One region of the Streptomyces sp. NBC_01092 genome, then DNA from elsewhere that is predicted to be linked to it. Evidence: riboswitches for the same ligand, from Rfam matches in the RefSeq annotation. Region 1 holds a riboswitch; the other holds the start of a gene.
What was found. Region 1 has a riboswitch for cyclic di-AMP ahead of OG254_RS23465 (M23 family metallopeptidase). Riboswitches for the same ligand answer to the same signal wherever they lie in the genome.
Positions count from the first base shown of each region.

Region 2: it holds a riboswitch for cyclic di-AMP, as region 1 does, so the genes downstream of both, OG254_RS42595 (LysM peptidoglycan-binding domain-containing M23 family metallopeptidase) here and OG254_RS23465 (M23 family metallopeptidase) in region 1, are expected to answer to the same signal.

Region 1 covers NZ_CP108659.1:5,204,059-5,208,263, forward strand. Annotated here, with positions in the region: gene OG254_RS23460 (PrsW family intramembrane metalloprotease) at 1-618, shown strand, start outside; gene OG254_RS23465 (M23 family metallopeptidase) at 750-1,778, opposite strand; cyclic di-AMP (ydaO/yuaA leader) riboswitch at 1,790-1,947, opposite strand; gene OG254_RS23470 (PP2C family protein-serine/threonine phosphatase) at 2,181-3,266, opposite strand; tRNA gene OG254_RS23475 (tRNA-Met) at 3,368-3,441, opposite strand; gene OG254_RS23480 (dihydrofolate reductase family protein) at 3,574-4,205, opposite strand, start outside.
Region 2 covers NZ_CP108659.1:9,424,619-9,428,823, forward strand. Annotated here, with positions in the region: gene OG254_RS42590 (alpha-galactosidase) at 1-1,972, shown strand, start outside; cyclic di-AMP (ydaO/yuaA leader) riboswitch at 2,272-2,437, shown strand; gene OG254_RS42595 (LysM peptidoglycan-binding domain-containing M23 family metallopeptidase) at 2,442-3,377, shown strand; gene OG254_RS42600 (SGNH/GDSL hydrolase family protein) at 3,629-4,205, shown strand, end outside.

The sequences.
Region 1 (4,205 bases):
CTCGCCATGGGCATGCACGCGATGTGGAACGGCTCCTCGACCTTCGGCGAGTACGGCTTCTTCGCCGTGTACGCGGCCTTCATGGTGCCCGCGTTCGGCCTGCTGACCTGGCTGGTGATCTGGACCCGGCAGCGCGAGCTGCGGACGGTGCGCGAGGAGCTGCCCGCCTACGTCGTCGCCGGGTGGCTGTCGCCGAGCGAGCCGTTCGTGCTGGGCTCGATGCGGGACCGGCGGGTGGCCCGGCAGTACGCGCGACACCGGGGCGGGCGGCCGGCGGCGCGGGCGGTGGCGCAGTACGAGGCCTACGCCACGTCGCTGGCGTTCCTACGGCACCGGGGGCGCCGCGGACGGGCCGGCGCGGACTTCGTCGTACGGGAACAGGAGTTGCTGCACGAGCTGTGGCACCGCCGGGAGTTCGCCCGCCCGGCCCTGGAACACGCGGCCGCCGCACAGGCCGGGCCGCGGCACGAGCACGGGTACGGCCATGGCTACGGCCACCCGGCGCCGCTCCCGATGCCGGTCCACTGGCAGTCGTACGGCCAGGTCAACGCGCCCTCGTACGGGCCCGCGTACGGACAGACGGCGCCGTACCCCGCGTACAACCCGTATCGGACCTGACCGGGCCGGGGCGCGCGAAGGGCGTCCCCGGGAAGAGCGATCGAGCCACACACCGAACCGGCGGCCCTGGCGTCGGGGGGTCGTCGCCAGGACCGCCGGGGATCAGAAGTGGATACCCGTCGAGGGGTGCCTCAGGGGGTGAGCCCCTTGCCCTGGAGCCACGCCATCGGGTCGATGCCGTTCGTGCTGCCACCGGGGTGCACCTCGAGGTGCAGGTGGGCGCCGGTCACGTTGCCCGTCGCGCCCACGCGGCCGATCACGTCGCCCGTGTTGACCTTCTGGCCCACGCTGACGCTGATCGAGGACTGGTGCGCGAACCAGAGCTCGGTGCCGTCATCGAGGGTGATCTCCGTCTTGTAGCCGTACGAGCCGTCCCAGCCGGCGAAGGTGACCGTGCCGGAGTGGATCGCCTTGATCAGCGTCCCGGTGGGGGCGGCGAAGTCGAGGCCCGTGTGGTACCCGGAGGACCAGTAGGCGCCGGCCTGACCGAACGTCGAGGTGATCGTGTACGAGGAGGTCGGCAGCGTGTACTGCTTGGCCAGCTCGGCGAGGCGCTCGGCCTCGGCCTTCTTGCGGGCCTCCTCCTCGGCGGCTGCCTTCGCGGCGGCGGCCTTGGCCTCGGCCTCCTTCTCCGCCTTGGCGGCCGCTGCGGTGGCCTCCTTCTCGGCGGCGGCGACGGCGGCCGCGGCGGCCTTGCTGTCGATCTGGTCCTGCTGGAGCTCGGCCTGCGCGATGATCCGGCTGCGCAGCGCCTCACCGGCGTCGGAGGTGCCCTGCGGGGTCTCCTCGACGGTCTCGCCCATGGTGCTGAGCGCGGTGGCCGTGTCCTCGGCGGGCTCGTCGGAGGAGTCGTCGGAGATCAGGGGCAGGTCGGGCATGGTGATGGCGACCGGCGGCTTGCCGCTGTTCGCGCTGGCCATGCCGCCCGCGCCGACGGCGGCTATGACGCCTACGCCGAGAACGGTGGAGCTGCGGGCGAGTCCCCCGCCACGCTGCTTGGAGACGCGGTGCCTGCCACGGACGGGACGAAGGGACTCCGAGGTCGGGTTCCACTCCTCGTACGGGCCCTCGTCGGTGCGGTAGCTGTCGTAGCCGAAGGTGTCGGTGTTGCGCTGACTCGGCACGAACGGGGCTTGCGGGGCAGGCCGGTTGGACGCCACGTGGGCGTACTCCTTTCCTTCCTTCTCGCCTACCGGGTTAGCTGACGGGTTCGGAGCAGGAAGGTCTCCTACGCGCGTATACCAACCGTGCTTCCACGGTGGAATCCGTGCGATTCACCCCAAGGTGGTGGTTCCCCGGTTCCCTTGCGGGATTCGGCGCGTGCGCACGGAGCCGACTCTTGTGACGGCTGGGACGACCGCGCTGCGTTATCGAACGTTAATAGACGCGGGGTGCGGATTCCAAGCTGTTCCTCTTGATCATTAACGATTTTCGCCTGGACTTACGGGTCATGACCGGCCCAAAACGGGCGAGTTGGCCAAGGTTCAGCAGCCACATAGGTATTGACGGTGTGTCAGTTGTTATGCGGAGGGCGGTCACTCGATCACCCCGGGTGATGACGATCAAGGTCGCCGTACGGCCATGAGGGCCATGTCGTCCGCCATTCCTCCTCCGGAGTGCCGGCGGACCTCCACCGAAAGCACACCGAGCAGCTCGCCCGGGTCGCGCAGCGCGTTGGCGCGCCCCGCGAGGCCCGTCTCGGGCTCGTAGAACCGCCCGCCGCCGTCCCGCGCCTCGGAGAGCCCGTCGGTGTACAGCAGCAGCGTGGCCCCGCGTGGGAAGCCTGCCTCGTCGGCCCGGTCGGGCCAGGTGCCGAGCTCGTCCATGCCGAGCGGCAGGGCGGGCTCGGTGGCGGGCAGCGGGCGTACGGTGCCGTCGGCGTACAGCAGCAGGGGCGTCGGATGCCCGCGGTTGACGAGGCGGACGATCCCGCCGCCGTGGGGCAGCTCGGCGAGCACGACGGTGGTGAAGCCCTCGCGGGACTCGTCCCCGTCCCGCCGGGTGCGCTCGCGCGCGAGCGCCCGCTCCAGTCGCTGGGCGACCGCCTCCAGCGTGGCCTCCTGCTCCGCGGCCTCCCGGAAGGCCCCGATCACGACGGCGACCGCCCCGACCGCTCCCATGCCCTTGCCGCGCACGTCCCCCACGACCAGCCGGACGCCGTGCGGGCTGTCCTGCACCGCGTACAGGTCCCCGCCGATGGAGGCGCCCTCCTGGGCCGCCTCGTAACGCGCGGCGATCCGGAACCCGCCGATCCGCTCGGCGGGTTCGGGCAGCACGGCGCGCTGGGCGGCCTCGGCGATCTCGCGGACGGACGCGAGGCGCTCGTCGCTGCGGCGCACGAGGAGGTTGATGAGGACGGCGAGCACGGAGACGACCACGACGGTGACCACCTCGGTGATCACCTCCGCGCGCGAGAGGCCGCCACCCAGGCCGCGCATCACGAGCAGTACGGCGACGGCCACGGCGCCCGTGATCACCGTGCCGCGCTGCGAGTAAAGAGGGGCGGCGACCAGGGGCGCGGCGGTGAAGAAGGGGGCGCCGGTGACGTCCGTGGGCGTGGCGTGGTCGTACACCGCTCCGGCCGCGATCAGCAGGGCGGGGAGCAGCCGGACGAACCGGCGTGCGTAGGAGATCCGCCGTTGCTCCACCTGACCAGGGTTGCCGAAGCGGGGGCGGGGAGCGAGCGCTGGGAGCCGACCGGGAAAACACTCAGGGCCGGAACTGATGAGTTCCGGCCCTGAGTCTTCAGTAGCGGGGACAGGATTTGAACCTGCGACCTCTGGGTTATGAGCCCAGCGAGCTACCGAGCTGCTCCACCCCGCGTCGTTGACTCAATAGTACGCCATCCGCGAGGCCCGAAGCACACACGTTTCCAGGGAACCGCCCTGAACAGGACTTTTCGGGCGCTCGTGCGACCCAGGTCACGTCCAGGCACCCGGGCGGCACCTAGGCGCCTCAGGGCAGCAGGTGTGCATTGGGCGCCTTGGCCCGCTCCTCGTACTCCGGCAGGACCAGGACATCCACGCCCTGCGCCGCGAGCATCCCGCTCCCGTCGGCCCCCGCCACGAAGGTGTCCGGCTCGCGCCAGGCCGTCACCACCCGGCGGACCCCCGCCGCAAGGATCAGCCGCGCGCAGGGCAGGGGCCGGGACGAGCGGTGCGTGCACGGCTCCAGGCTGCTGTACACCGTCGCGGACGCGAGCCGCGGATCCCCGGTCGCGATCTTCGCCAGTGCCGCCTCCTCGGCGTGCACCACGAGGTCGCCGCCCTCCCGGGAGTGCCCGCGCGCCAGCTCGGTCCCGTCGGCCGCCACGACCACCGCGCCGACGCTGAAGGCCGTCTCCGACGGCGGGCACTGCGCGGCCAGCTCGCACGCCAGCGCCATCCAGTGCCGGTCCGCGGCAGCGGGGAGGGTGCCGGTGCCGGGCGCCGTCGGCGCGTAGCGCATCAGCACGACGTCCTCGATACGGCGCGACTCCAGCAGGCGCAGCCGCCCGCCCTGGTAGCCGCCCGGCCCGAACAGCCGCGGCGCCTCGGGGTCGCCCACGAACAGCGGCGCCAGCACCAGCTGCAACTCGTCCGCGAGCC
Region 2 (4,205 bases), 4.2 Mb from region 1:
GCACTGGGGGCCGCGGATCGAGCTCGCCGACGCCGAGGCCCTCGCTGTCCGCCCGCTGCCGGAGTACTGGCCCTTCGAGTCCCCGCTCGACGGCCGCGAGGAGTACCCGGTCGAGGGCGGCCCCCGCTTCGTACGGCCCGCCCTGTCCGTGCGCACCGACGAGCGGCGCGGCACCGAGTGGGGTTTCGAGCGCCACGAGACCGAGGGTGACGAGCTGCGGTTGCGCTTTCGTGACGGCGGGCTGAAGGTCACCCTGCACTACCGGATGCGCCAGGACGTCGTGGAGCGCTGGGTGACTCTGGACAACGAGGGGCCCGCCCTGGAGCTGCTGCGGGCCGACTCGGCGACCTGGACGCTGCCGGACCGGGAGGACTGGCGGCTGTCCCAGCTGCACGGCCGCTGGGGTGCCGAGTCCCGGCTGGCACAGGCCCCGCTCACCTACGGTGAGAAGGTCATCGGCAGCCGTCGCGGACACACCGGGCACCAGCACCTGCCGTGGGTCGCGCTCGACACGGACGCCACCGAGGAGCGCGGCGAGGTCTACGGCTGCGCGCTCGGCTGGTCCGGGTCCTGGCGCATCGGCGTGGCCCAACTCCCGGACGCGCGCGTGCAGATCACCGGCGGAGCCGGGTACGACGACTCGGGTCTGCTGCGCCTGGCGGCGGGGGAGTCCTTCACGACACCCGTCTTCGCAGGCCTCTGGAGCGACGGCGGCTTCGGCGGGGCCAGCCGCGCCTGGCATGCGTACCAGCGCGCGTATGTGGTCCCGGACGCCGACCAGGACCGGCCCGTGCTGTTCAACTCCTGGGAGGCGACGGAGTTCGACATCTCCGAGAAACAGCAGAGCCTGCTCGCGCGGCGGGCCGCGGCCATGGGCGTCGAGCTGTTCGTCGTCGACGACGGCTGGTTCGGCACGCGCACCAGCGACCGCGCCGGGCTCGGCGACTGGACGCCCAACCCCGACCGCTTCCCGTCCGGCCTCAAGCCGCTCGCCGAGCACGTGCACACGCTCGGCATGCAGTTCGGCATCTGGGTCGAACCGGAAATGGTCAATCCGGACAGCGAGCTGTATCGCGCCCACCCGGACTGGGTGCAGTACCAAACGGGACGAAAGCGTACGGACTTCCGTAATCAACTCGTACTGAACCTCGCCCGCGACGATGTCCAGGAGTACCTCTGGGAACAGCTCGACGGGCTCCTCTCCAGCGCCCCGATCGACTATGTGAAGTGGGACTTCAACCGCTGCTTCTCCGACGCCGGCTGGCCCGGCGAGCCGTATCCGCAGCGCCTGTGGGTCGACCATGTGCGCGCCCTGTACGCCCTGCTGGACCGGCTGCGCGCCACTCATCCCGGCGTCGCCTTCGAGTCCTGCTCGGGCGGCGGCGGACGGATCGACCTCGGCGTGCTGAGCCGTACGGACCAGGTGTGGACCTCGGACAACACCGACCCCCTCGACCGGCTCGCCATCCAGCACGGCTTCAGCCAGATCCACCCGGCCCGGGCCATGGCCGCCTGGGTCACGGACAGCCCGAACGCCATGCTCAACCACCGCGCCAGCTCGCTGCGCTTCCGGTTCGTGAGCGCCATGGCCGGGGTGCTCGGGGTCGGCGGTGACCTCGCGCAGTGGACCGAGGAGGAGCTCGCCGAGGCCCGGGAGTGGGTGGCGCTCTACAAGGAGATCCGGCCCCTGGTGCAGCGCGGCGACCTCTACCGGCTGCGGCCTCCGCGTGGCGGGCTGAGTGCGGTGCAGTACGTGCTCGGGGGCGACGCGGTCGTCCTCGCCTGGCTCCAGGCGCAGAGCTACGGCGAGCCCCTTCCGGCGCTGCGGCTGCACGGCCTGGATCCGACAGTGTCGTATGAATGCCTTGAAACGGGCGAAATACACCGAGGGGCCGTACTGGTACATCACGGACTACCTACCGGCCTGAAGGGCGACCTGGATGCGGCAGTTATTCGGCTCCGTCGCATCTAGGTGTTCTGTCCGAATTGGCGCCTTCATTCCAACTCGCTCTGCAATAAAGAAAGCTGGAGCAGCGTCACGTGAGGAGCGTCATATCCGTGACGGTGCGTCGCCCGTCATGTCCACGTAATTCATGTGCTTTTCATGGGGCTTTGAGTCGGGCGGCACCCCCATATTTCACGCACGGTGACGGCTAATTCCCACAAGGGATCAACAGGAACGCATTCGGACGGAACCTCTCACTTGTTCCTTTGCGTCTTCCTCGCTTACGTTCGCCACCAATCCGGACGGACGCCTAATCCTGCCGCCGCCTGGATCCCGCGCTAACTCACCCGTACACGGCAGGAGCGGGGGACCCACAGGTACAACCGCCTGTTCCGGTCTCCGGAACGGCTTGGGGTCAAGTCGCGCCTCGGCGCGGCCGGGCATCTCCAGCCCGCACCCGACAGCTCACCTCGCAGGCGCCGGAGAGGAATTCGCCATGCCCGCGAAGGGTAAGCACCGCCGTCCGAAGTCCCTGCGCTTCACCCGCTCCATCGCCGTCGCCGGAACCGGTGGCGCCGCTCTCGCTCTTCCGCTCATGGGAGCCACCGGCGCCCACGCCGCTCCCTCGCAGACCGTTTCGGAAAAGGCCGTCTCGTCCCTTCCGGCCGCCGGCCAGAAGGCTGCTGAGAAGAAGTCCGCCAAGAAGACGGACGTGCGGACCTATTCGGTGAAGGTCGGCGATTACCTTTCGAAGATCGCCAACGAGCAGAACGTCGGCGGTGGCTGGAAGAAGCTCTACGCCGACAACCGTGAGGCCGTCGGCGCCGACCCGTCGCTGATCCATCCCGGTCTGAAGCTGACGATCGGCGGCAAGAAGGCCCCGGCGACCGCCCCCAAGTCGTCGTCCTCCAAGCCGTCTTCGGCGTCCAAGTCGTCCTCGAAGGACTCGTCCGCCGCGAAGTCCGCCACGCCGAAGAAGGCGCAGAAGGCGACCACGGCCGCCGAGACGACCAGCACCGTCAACGGCTTCTCCGCCCCGCTGGACGGCGCTTCCCTCGGCACCGCCTACAAGGTCGCGGGCAGCATGTGGTCCAGCGGCTATCACACCGGCGTCGACTTCGCCGCCGCCACCGGCACCTCACTGAAGGCGGTCGGCGCGGGCACCGTCGTCTCGGCCGGCTGGGGCGGTGCGTACGGCAACCAGGTCGTCATCCAGCTCGCCGACGGCTACTACGCCCAGTACGCCCACCTGTCCTCGCTCTCGGTCTCCAGCGGCCAGAGCGTGACCGCGGGCCAGCAGATCGGCCTCTCCGGCGCGACCGGCAATGTCACCGGCCCGCACCTGCACTTCGAGATCCGCACCACGCCGGACTACGGCTCGGACGTGGACCCGGTCGCCTACCTGGCCTCCAAGGGCGTCTCCATCGGCTGACGCGAGAACCACCTGCCTGACACGCGGCCGAAGGCCGGACCCCGATCCCCGGGTCCGGCCTTCGGCATGTTCCGGGACTGGCGGTTGCGCGCGTCAACACCCCTGATCAGAGGGATATTCCTCGCTTGGCGAACACTTTAGGAGTGGCTTATCTCACCGCTCGTCAACCCTTTCCTACGGTCGCGTAGGTCACATTCAAAGGTGAATCATGTCCCGATGTGGCAGACGATTCGAAGAGTGACAGCAGATCAGTGATCGGGTCGTACGTTGCGGTGGGGGACAGCTTCACCGAGGGCGTCGGCGACCCCGGCCCCGACGGGGCGTTCGTCGGCTGGGCCGACCGGTTCGCGGTCCTGCTCGCGGACCGGCGCCCCGAGGGCGACTTCAACTACACCAACCTCGCCGTGCGCGGCAGACTGCTCGACCAGATCATCGAGGAACAGCTTCCGAAGGCCGCCGAACTGGCCCCGGACCTGGTCTCGTTCTCTGCGGGCGGCAATGACATCATCCGACCCGGAACCGACCCCGACGAGGTCGCCGAGCGCTTCGAGCGGGCGATCACCCGGCTCACCTCCGCCGTCGGCACCGTCATGGTGACGACCGGCTTCGACACCCGTGGCGTGCCCGTGCTGAAGCATCTGCGCGGCAAGATCGCCACGTACAACGGACATGTGCGGGCCATCGCCGACCGGCACGGCTGCCCGGTGCTCGACCTGTGGTCCCTCAAGGCCGTTCAGGACCGCCGGGCCTGGGACGACGACCGGCTCCACCTGTCTCCCGAGGGGCACACGCGCGTGGCGCTTCGCGCGGGCCAGGTCCTCGGCCTGG